DNA from 3 places in the Halomonas sp. FeN2 genome. Region 2 is predicted to be linked to each of the others. Evidence: predicted binding sites of a transcription regulator. Region 2 holds the regulator's gene; each other region holds the start of a gene.
What was found. Region 2 encodes sigma-54, which starts transcription at its own class of promoters, with help from an activator protein. Its sites were predicted from a motif close to TGGCACNNNNNTTGCTNT; they were not measured.
Positions count from the first base shown of each region.

Region 1: KF947_RS07945 (NCS1 family nucleobase:cation symporter-1) is a predicted target of sigma-54. The motif match lies at 1,976-1,993, and genes of this name have one in related genera.
Region 3: amt (ammonium transporter) is a predicted target of sigma-54. The motif match lies at 1,482-1,499, and genes of this name have one in related genera.

Region 1 is NZ_CP074200.1:1,709,837-1,713,089, forward strand. It holds gene KF947_RS07940 (LysR family transcriptional regulator) at 1-277, shown strand, start outside; gene KF947_RS07945 (NCS1 family nucleobase:cation symporter-1) at 314-1,831, opposite strand; gene KF947_RS07950 (nitrilase-related carbon-nitrogen hydrolase) at 2,449-3,253, shown strand, end outside.
Region 2 is NZ_CP074200.1:4,351,581-4,354,833, reverse strand. It holds gene lptA (lipopolysaccharide transport periplasmic protein LptA) at 1-134, shown strand, start outside; gene lptB (LPS export ABC transporter ATP-binding protein) at 146-913, shown strand; gene KF947_RS19980 (RNA polymerase factor sigma-54) at 1,043-2,458, shown strand; gene hpf (ribosome hibernation-promoting factor, HPF/YfiA family) at 2,556-2,864, shown strand; gene KF947_RS19970 (PTS sugar transporter subunit IIA) at 2,869-3,253, shown strand, end outside.
Region 3 is NZ_CP074200.1:216,277-219,529, forward strand. It holds gene KF947_RS01015 (NAD(P)/FAD-dependent oxidoreductase) at 72-1,313, opposite strand; gene amt (ammonium transporter) at 1,627-3,253, shown strand, end outside.

The DNA of each region.
Region 1 (3,253 bases), 2.2 Mb from region 2:
CTACCCGCTGCCGGTTGAGGCCCGCCAGGCCCATGATGCGCTAAGCCTGCGTGCCTCGGCATCCGACCGTGAAGGCGCTGCTTTTTTGATTCTTACCGGGCGCTTTATCGGTTTTCTGCCTGAACACGTCGCAGCACAGTGGGTGGCAGCGGGCAAGATGCGGGCTCTACACGCCAACTCGCAGCACTACCGCATCCCCTTTGTACTGATCACCCGACATGATCGCCGCCCCAACCGAGTGGTCGATGCGTTTCTACGTTTAATCAAAAGCAGCTAGGATAGAGAACCCGGCACGAAGCCGGGTTTCAACTGTTTAACGCTGCTCGGCTGCCTCATTGGCCATTATTGGCGCAGGCCCCGCCTGAGGCGATGATGCCAGCACTTGGCTGGCGACAAAATAAACGATGGCCCCCAGCGCCGAACCGGTGAACCAGCCGTAATCGTAGAACCAGTTCATAGTGCCTGTTAACAGCGATAGTAAAGTTAGCGCCACGGGCACACCGAAGGCGATGAAACCGGCGACATTTACAGCAGGATAGGCATGGCTATCCATATATAGGCTGGGCACATCCAGGCGCTGCTTTTTAATCAGGAAATAATCCACCGCCATAATGCCCGCGATGGGCCCCAGCAAACTGGAGTAACCCAGCAACCAGTTGGAGTACATCTGCTCAAGAGAGACACCTGGCGGAATAACGCCCGCTTTTTGTAGCAGATCGTAGCCCATCAGTAGCACGCCCACCGCGCCGGTCATTAGCACGCCGCGCGTCTGGTTAATCAACTTGGGGGCAATGTTCTGAAAATCGTTGGTAGGCGACACTATGTTAGAAGCCGTATTGGTGGAGATCGTAGCAATAATGATCAACAGCATCGCCAGTACCACCCAGAAGGGGCTGTCGATATAGCCAATCAAACGTACCGGGTCGGCAACGGTTTGGCCCACCAGCGTCTCGGAAGCCGCTGTTAATACCACGCCCAGCGCGGCAAAGAAGAACATCGTTAGCGGTAGTCCAATCACCTGACCCACGATTTGATCTTTTTGGCTTTTGGCAAAGCGGCTGAAATCGGGAATATTCAGCGACAGCGTAGCCCAAAAACCCACCATGGCGGTTAAGCCCGCGAAGAAGTAGCCATAAACCGACGCTCCTTCAGGCCGCGACGGCGGCTGCGCCAGTAGTTCGGTCATCGACATATGTGGCCACGCCCACACCATCAGACCAAACCCAACGGCTAGCAGCAGGGGCGCCGCCAGGGTTTCCAACCATTTAATCGACTCTGCCCCACGAATCACCACATAGAGATTCATCGCGCCGAAGACAAAAAAGCCGATCACTTCACCTACGCCGCCAAGCGCTGCCCAAGCGGGAATCAACTCGGAGAGCAGCAGATGAATGGCTAAACCACCAAACATGGTTTGAATACCAAACCAGCCGCAGCCGACTAAGGCGCGCACCAGGCAGGGAACGTTGGAACCTAAAATACCGAAAGACGAGCGTAAAACCACCGGAAAGGGGATACCAAACTTAGTACCGGGAAAGGCATTTAAGGTGAGAGGAATCAGCACGATTACGTTGGCCAACAGAATGGCAAACAGCGCCTCCCCCACGCTCAGCCCGAAGTAGGCGGTTAATACCCCGCCTAGGGTGTAGGTGGGCACGCAGATCGACATGCCTACCCAGAGTGCCGCAATATTCCACTTACTCCAGGTGCGCTCGCTGGCCTGGGTAGGCGCAATATCCTCATTAAAGCGAGAACTGCTGCGTACATCGTCCCCTACATCAAGCTCTATCAGCCCACCTCGATCCACCATCTGAGAGGTTGTTTCGGTCATTTTTTATCTCCTCAGCATTGCGTTATTGCGCTGTCTAGCTCCCACGGCCAGTGGAGCTTTTCAAAAAGGCGCTTAGAAATCATGGCTTTTAGAAAGCATTGTTTTTCAAAACCATCGTTCTTAAAAACCATAGCTTTTAGAAAACAAGCAATAAGCATGCCTACTTGAAAAAGCAGGTCAATTAACTCATTGATTAAAAAGCTGCCTTTCAGGACAACAATATTATTGTTAGCTTGTTATCTTTATATTTCCCCTACCTCAAACAAAAACCAACTAAACCAAGCTAGATCAAAAAAAATATTTGCACCAACTTTAAACAACAAAAATCTAAACACAGACATTAAAAACACACTAACCATCTGATTTAAAATAAATAAAAATTTCTTCCAAAATAGTGCAGAGGTTCACCAAAAAAGTGAACAGCGCCAAATAGAACAATAAAAACAAGTAAACTCAAAGAGTTAAACACAAATTAACAAATCTCCTCTAAAGACTTGCTAAAACCACCCACCCAGCGCTACTTTCAACAAAAGCTGTCTCTTTCGTCAGCTTTATAAAACTAGTTTTGAGAACACTACAAACATACGCTACATATCAACAATCAGAGGGAGCGTCTCATGCAGAAGATGAAAATCGGGTTGATTCAGATGGGCCTGAAAACCAGCACCGATCTTGAACCAGAAGCTATCCGCGACGCCATGAACGAGGCACATCTGCCAATGATTCAGCAAGCGGCTGATCAGGGCGTGCAGGTGCTTTGCTTCCAGGAAGTGTTTAATCAGCCCTACTTTTGCCCTAGCCAGGACGGCAAGTGGTACGCCGCCGCCGAGCGGGTGCCAGAAGGCCCCACCTGCCAAATGATGCAGAAACTCGCGGCTGAGCACCGTATGGTGATTATTGTACCGGTCTATGAAGAGACCGAGACCGGCGTTTACTACAACACCGCCGCGGTGTTCGATGCCGACGGTAGCTACCTGGGCAAATACCACAAAACCCACATCCCTCAAGTGGCTGGTTTTTGGGAAAAATTCTTCTTCAAACCGGGAAAATCCAACTGGCCAGTGTTCGATACTGCCTACGGCAAAATCGGCGTGTATATCTGCTACGACCGTCACTTCCCTGAAGGCTGGCGGGCGCTTGCTCTTAACGGCGCGGAGGTGATTTTCAACCCCTCCGCCACTGTAGCTGGGCTTTCCCAATACCTGTGGGAGCTCGAACAGCCCGCCTCCGCCGCCGCCAACGGCTGCTTTATCGCTGCGATCAATCGGGTTGGCACCGAGGCCCCCTGGAACATCGGCGACTTCTACGGCTCCAGCTACATCGTTAACCCCCGCGGCAAAATCGAAGCCCAGGCCAGCGAAAGCGAAGACGAGTTGCTGGTACACGAGATCGATTTGGACATGGTGCGGGAGGTGCGCAACA
Region 2 (3,253 bases):
TGACCCAACAGGAGGACAAATTTAGCGGCGGGCGACTTGAATATTTTATTGATCGTGAAGTGATTCAAGCACGCTCTGACGTTGACGGCAGCGAGCCCCAGCGCATACGTATGACCCTTCAGCCTGAACAATAGGGAGTCAAGCTGTGGCAACTGCTGACACTACGCCGAACAACATCCTTACACCGAACAAAACCCTTTATGCCCACCACCTGGCTAAAAGCTACAAACGCCGCCGTGTGGTTAAAGACATCAATTTGGAAATCTGCCAAGGCAGCGTCGTTGGGCTCCTGGGCCCCAATGGCGCGGGTAAAACCACCTCATTCTATATGATCGTTGGGCTAGTCAAGTCCGACGCTGGCAAGGTGGGTATCGACGATGTGGATTTAACCCGCGCCCCCATGCACGAGCGCGCAGCGGCGGGAATTGGCTATCTACCTCAAGAGGCATCTATTTTCCGCAAACTCTCGGTTGCCGATAATATTATGGCGATACTCGAGACCCGCAAAGAGCTTAGTCGCAGCGACCGCGAACAGCGCCTGGAAGCGCTACTCGAAGACTTCCATATTACCCATATCCGCGACAACCTGGGCATGAGCCTTTCAGGGGGCGAGCGCCGGCGTGTAGAAATCGCCCGTTCGCTAGCCACAGAGCCCGCTTTTATTCTGCTTGATGAGCCTTTTGCGGGCGTTGACCCCATCTCGGTAGGTGATATTAAAAGCATTATTCGTGCGCTTAAACAGCGCCATATCGGCGTGCTGATTACTGATCACAACGTGCGTGAAACCCTGGATATTTGCGATATCGCCTATATCGTCGGCGATGGGCAAATCATCGCCAGTGGCTCGCCGGCTTCGATTCTCACCAATCAAAAAGTAAGGGACGTGTATTTGGGCGCCGATTTTCGTCTGTAACAGTTTCGCCTTCATCGCCCCTAAATAGCGCTTTAAAACAACTTTACTACCAATGGCATGCTTATTGCACTTGCGCCAAGCACTCACTCGCACTAGGGTGGAGCATTCTGATTAACGAGTGGTTCTCAGATGGTCATGAAAGCTTCTCTCCAACTGCGTATCGGCACACAGCTGACCATGACGCCCCAGTTGCAGCAGGCCATTGCGCTGCTGCAACTCTCTACGCTGGATCTTCGTCAAGAAATTCAGCAGGCACTTGATGCCAATCCCATGCTGGAGCAGGAAGATGAATTTAGTGAGCAGGCTGTCAGCGAGCCTAAGGAAGAAGAGTGGTCAGAGAGCATCCCTACTGAGCTCTCGGTAGATAGCGACTGGTCAGATACCTATCAAGATATGGGCAGTCAGGGGGGTAGCAGCAGCGAAGGCCCTGATTTTGAGCGTCAGGCAGCAGGGCAAAGCCTGCATGGCCACCTGCTATGGCAGCTTGCCATGACCGATTTTAGCGCCCGCGAGCAGCTTGTCGCGGAGAGTTTAATCGACGCGCTCGACGCTAACGGCTACCTAACCCAACCGCTCAACGACATCCGTGAAGGCCTGCGCGCCCAGGGCATTGACGGGCTTAGTCAACGCGAAGTGGAAACCATTCTGCTCAAGCTCCAGCAGTTTGAGCCGACCGGCATCTTTGCCCGGGATCTGCGTGAATGCTTGATGCTGCAGCTCGCCGCCCTCCCCGATGATACGCCACTGCTGGTTCCCGCTCGCCGTTTAGTGCGGCAGTTTCTCGAAGCGCTTGGTAAAGACGATATGCGCCTGCTGAAGCGCCGCCTAGGGCTCGACGACGAACAGTTGACCGACGTCATCCTACTGATTCGCAGCCTAGACCCACGGCCAGGCAGCGCTTACGGCGACACCGACGATAGCTATGTTACCCCCGACCTAGTCGTGCGCCACGATAACGAAGGCTGGCACTTAGAACTCAACCCAGAAGCCCTGCCAAGGCTGCGCATTCAGCCGGACTACGCCAGCTTGATTAAGCGAGCGGACAAGAGCCAGGACAATCAGTTTCTCAAAGAACACCTCCAGGAAGCGCGCTGGCTGATCAAAAGCCTCTCTAGCCGAAACGATACGCTGCTGCGTGTGGGTCGCGAAATCATTACCCGCCAGATTGGCTTTTTGGAGCACGGTGAAGAAGCCATGAAGCCATTGATACTGGCCGATATTGCCGAAGCCGTCGAGATGCACGAGTCGACTATTTCACGGGTAACGACGCAAAAATATATCCATACACCTCGAGGCGTGTTTGAACTCAAATACTTTTTCTCAAGCCAGGTGAGCGGTCAAGATGGCGATAGCCATTCCAGCACTGCCATCCGGGCACGTCTCAAGAAACTGATTCAAGAGGAGCCGCCCGGCAAGCCGCTTTCAGATAGTCGCTTAGTGACGCTGTTAGGCGAGGGAGGGATTCAAGTGGCGCGTCGTACGGTGGCGAAATACCGTGAAGCCATGGGCATTCCCTCATCTAGTGAACGGCGCCGTTTGCGCTAACTTCGCTAACGTTTCAGGGAAACTCTCGACAAGGGCTTTGCAACGCGGCAAAAAGGGTTACAATCGAAGTACAGTCCGATGGATAAGGAGCACGTCAATGCAAGTAAATATCACTGGTCATCACGTAGAACTGACTGACGCCTTGCGTGACTATGTCAACGAAAAGCTTGAGCGTGTAGAGCGCCATTACGACAATATAACTACGGTGCAAGTCACCTTATCAGTGGAGAAAGAGCGCCAGCAGGCCGCCTGTACGCTGCACGCAGCAGGTGCTGACTTACATGCGGAAGCCCTAGACAGTGATATGTACGCCGCTATCGACGCGCTAGCGGATAAAATCGACCGTCAACTCGTTAAACACAAGGAAAAAGCACAAGCTCGCGCCCAAGGCGCTGGTGTGCGTTAATTCAATGACGTTGGAAACCATACTCCCCCCGGAACGTGTTCTGTATGACGTACCCGGGGGTAGCAAAAAAAGGGTGCTGGAGTTTTACAGCACCTTTATTGCCCAAAATATCCCCAGCCTGGACAGCCAAGAAGTGTTTAGCCGTTTAATCGGCCGCGAGCGCTTAGGTAGTACGGGTATTGGTAACGGCGTGGCTATTCCCCATGCGCGGAGCCCCCACTGCACCGCCCCTATCGCCGGGTTTTTAAAGCTGGCTGAAGCAATCGATTTCGATGCTATCGACGGCGATCCGGTAGATCTGGTATTTGTCCTGTTGGTACCCGAAGAGGCAGATGACACGCATCTCTCACTACTGGGGCAGGTAGCGACCATCATGAATGATGCGGACA
Region 3 (3,253 bases), 660 kb from region 2:
TCCCTATTACTAGTACCAGCACCTAATACTATCGGCTAAATTTACCTGATCATTAATGAATATAGCGCTATCTAGAACCTGTCAGCGCGAAATGGTGCCATATCAATAGCCGTCGGCTGACCTTCCATCATATCTGCCACCAGATGACCGGTTGCTGGCCCAAGGGTAAACCCCTGATGGCCATGACCAAAGGCAAGCCATAGCCCGGGATGCCTGGGCGCAGGCCCAATCACGGGCTTCATATCCGGCAAACAGGGTCTTGCGCCTTTCCACGGCGCTTCTTCGCGGCGTTCACCAAGCGGGAACACCCCGCGCGCGACTTTCTCGGCGGCGCCTAATTGATTGACATCAGCGGGGGCATCCAGACGATCCAACTCCGCGCCGGTGGTCAAGCGGATCCCAGCGTTCATCGGCGCTAATAAATAGCCGACCTCTGCATCCATCACCCAGAAATTTAGCTTGGCCGGCGCTTGAGGCGCGTAATGCATGTGGTAGCCACGTTTTACAAAGGTAGGAAAGTGATAGCCCAATTCTTTAAGCCAGCTTCCCGCCCAGGGCCCTAGCGCCACAACGACGTTATCTACTTCTAACGATTCGGCAGCGGTATTAACCTGCCAGCGGTCACCTATTTGTTGAACCGATTTGATATCCGCCTGCAAAATACGCCCACCATCATTGCTGAACGCTTGGGCATAAGCCGCGACCAACCCCCCGGGGTCAGCAACCGTCCAGGGGTCTAGCCAGTGAATCGCACCGATAATGGTGTCACTCAACGAAGGCTCTTTCTCCTCAAGTGCAGCCCTATCCAATTGCTCAAACTGTACGCCATATAGGCGTCGCGCTTCTTCAGCCTCTTTTATCCGTGCGGCGAGTTTTTCAGGGGTGCGATAAAGCTCAAGCCACCCTTGTCGGCGCACCAAGTGCTCGGCTCCTGCGGCATCAATCATCGGGCCGTGGGTTTTCAGCGAAAGCTGAATCAGTGAGGCGTATTCGGGCACAATTTTTTGGTATGCCTTGGGCGCAGAGTTCATCCAGTAGCGCAATAGCGGGGAGGCAGCGTTGACCATACCCGCAGGACGGTAACGAATATCTACCCGACGGTTAGGTAAAACGCTAAGTAGCGTTTTAACGTCGCGGGGGAAAGGGTAAGGCCTAACCGCTTCACGCTGAATGATACCCGCATTGCCAAACGAGGTTTCGCGGCCAGGCTGAAGGCGATCTACCAAGGTGACCTCATGCCCACGCTGGCGCAAATGCCAGGCAATGCTGACGCCGACCATGCCTGCTCCCAAAACTACCGTTTGACGCGCCATTATGATGCACTCCCGTTTTAGCAATTATGAACCACAATTGAAGACCGATAACTAATTGAAAAATATCACCAATCCATACGTATTAACATAGTCGAAAACGCTGTTTTAATTCTAAAAATCAGCAATTAATGCTGCCATTGGCGTTAAAAAGGATGACTTCACTATTAGCGGCATAACAATTGCTTAGTTCCTATTAGGAAACCTGAATGGCAGTCGGTTAACACCAATGCAACGGCTTCCCACCCATCCGCGCAAAACCATCAAAGCACCAAAAAGAAGCGCACTTGCACCAAAAGTTGCTAAGGAAAACACTATGCCTGCCACGCTAGATTTGCATAGCCCACTGCTTGACACACTCTGGGTGCTCTGGGCCGCAGCCCTGGTATTTGTGATGCAAGCAGGCTTTCTCTGCCTGGAAGCAGGCACTACGCGCACCAAGAACGCTATCAACGTCGCTATGAAAAACGTAGCGGACTTTGCCATTGCCGTCAGCGTTTTTTGGTTAGTCGGTTTTGGGCTCATGTTTGGCGACTCCTACCAAGGCTTAATCGGCACAGCACTGTTTGGTTGGCAGTTAGAAGCTTCCAACCACTGGGTGATTACCGTTTTTATTTTCCAGGCAATGTTCTGCGCTACCGCCGCTACCATTGTGTCGGGGGCGGTGGCAGAACGCATGCCCTTTGCAGCCTATACCTGGACGGCCCTCTGGATAGCTCTGCTTATCTATCCGGTCTTTGGTCACTGGGCATGGGGCGGACTTTTGGGTGGCGCGGAAGGCTGGCTAGGGGCGCTTGGGTTTGTCGACTTTGCGGGATCCACGGTTGTGCATAGCGTGGGCGGCTGGGTCGCGCTGGCAGCGGTACTCTGTATCGGCCCACGCAGCGGCCGTTTCACCCATGGCAAACCACCCACTGCTTTCCCTTCGGGCAACCTGCCTCTGGCCATGCTGGGCGCGCTGTTTATGATCTTAGGCTGGTTTGGTTTTAACGGCGGCAGCACCCTGGCCGTTACCGAGCAAATCCCCGGCATCATAGCCAATACGGTTTTGGGCGCCGTCGGCGGCATCCTTTCGGGCATGCTGATGGGGCTACGCACTCGGCGTTACGCCGACGTTATGTATGCGATTAATGGCGCCATTGCGGGCTTGGTCGCCGTCACCGCCAGCGCTCACGTGATCTCCTTATCGGCGGCATTTGGGCTGGGTGCGGTTAGCGGCGTACTGATGGTACTGACCAGCGAATGGCTGATAAGTAAACACATTGATGATGCAGTCAGCGCCATACCTTCGCACCTCGTGGCAGGCGTATGGGGTACGCTAGCACTCCCCTGGGTGGCTGACTTAACACTGCTTGATAGCGGCTTGTCTCGATCCGCTCAGTTTGGCATTCAGTTGACCGGCGCTGTGGTGTGCGGCGTTTGGAGCTTTGGCAGCGCCTGGCTGCTATTCCGAACCACCCGACGCTTCCTGCCCATGCGCGTCTCACCTGAAGCAGAAAAGATGGGCCTCAATCTCGCCGAGCATGGCGCCAAGAATGAGTTGAACCAACTACTTGAGCATATGCGCCAGCATGAACAGCAGGGTGATATGCGCCAGCGAATTGAGGCAGACCCGTTCACCGAAGTAGGCGAAATAGCGGCGAGCTATAATCGCGTAACGGCTGCCCTTGAAAGCGCCGTTGGACATACCCGCGTGATGCTGCGCAATCTCCGTGATGGCGTGATTACCTGGCAGGCAGACGGCACTCTGACCAGCCTTAACCCTGGGGCGGAGCAACTCTTCGAGGTCGAGGCCAAACAGATTATTGGCCAACCTGTCTCGCAGCTATTGCCGACCCGCTCCCTCAGCCCCGGAGCACGCCATGAAATTAAGCGCCGCGGCGCAGATATGCAGGTGCGCTACCTGGAAATACAAGTTAGCGAAGGCGCCAGCGGATCCGCGT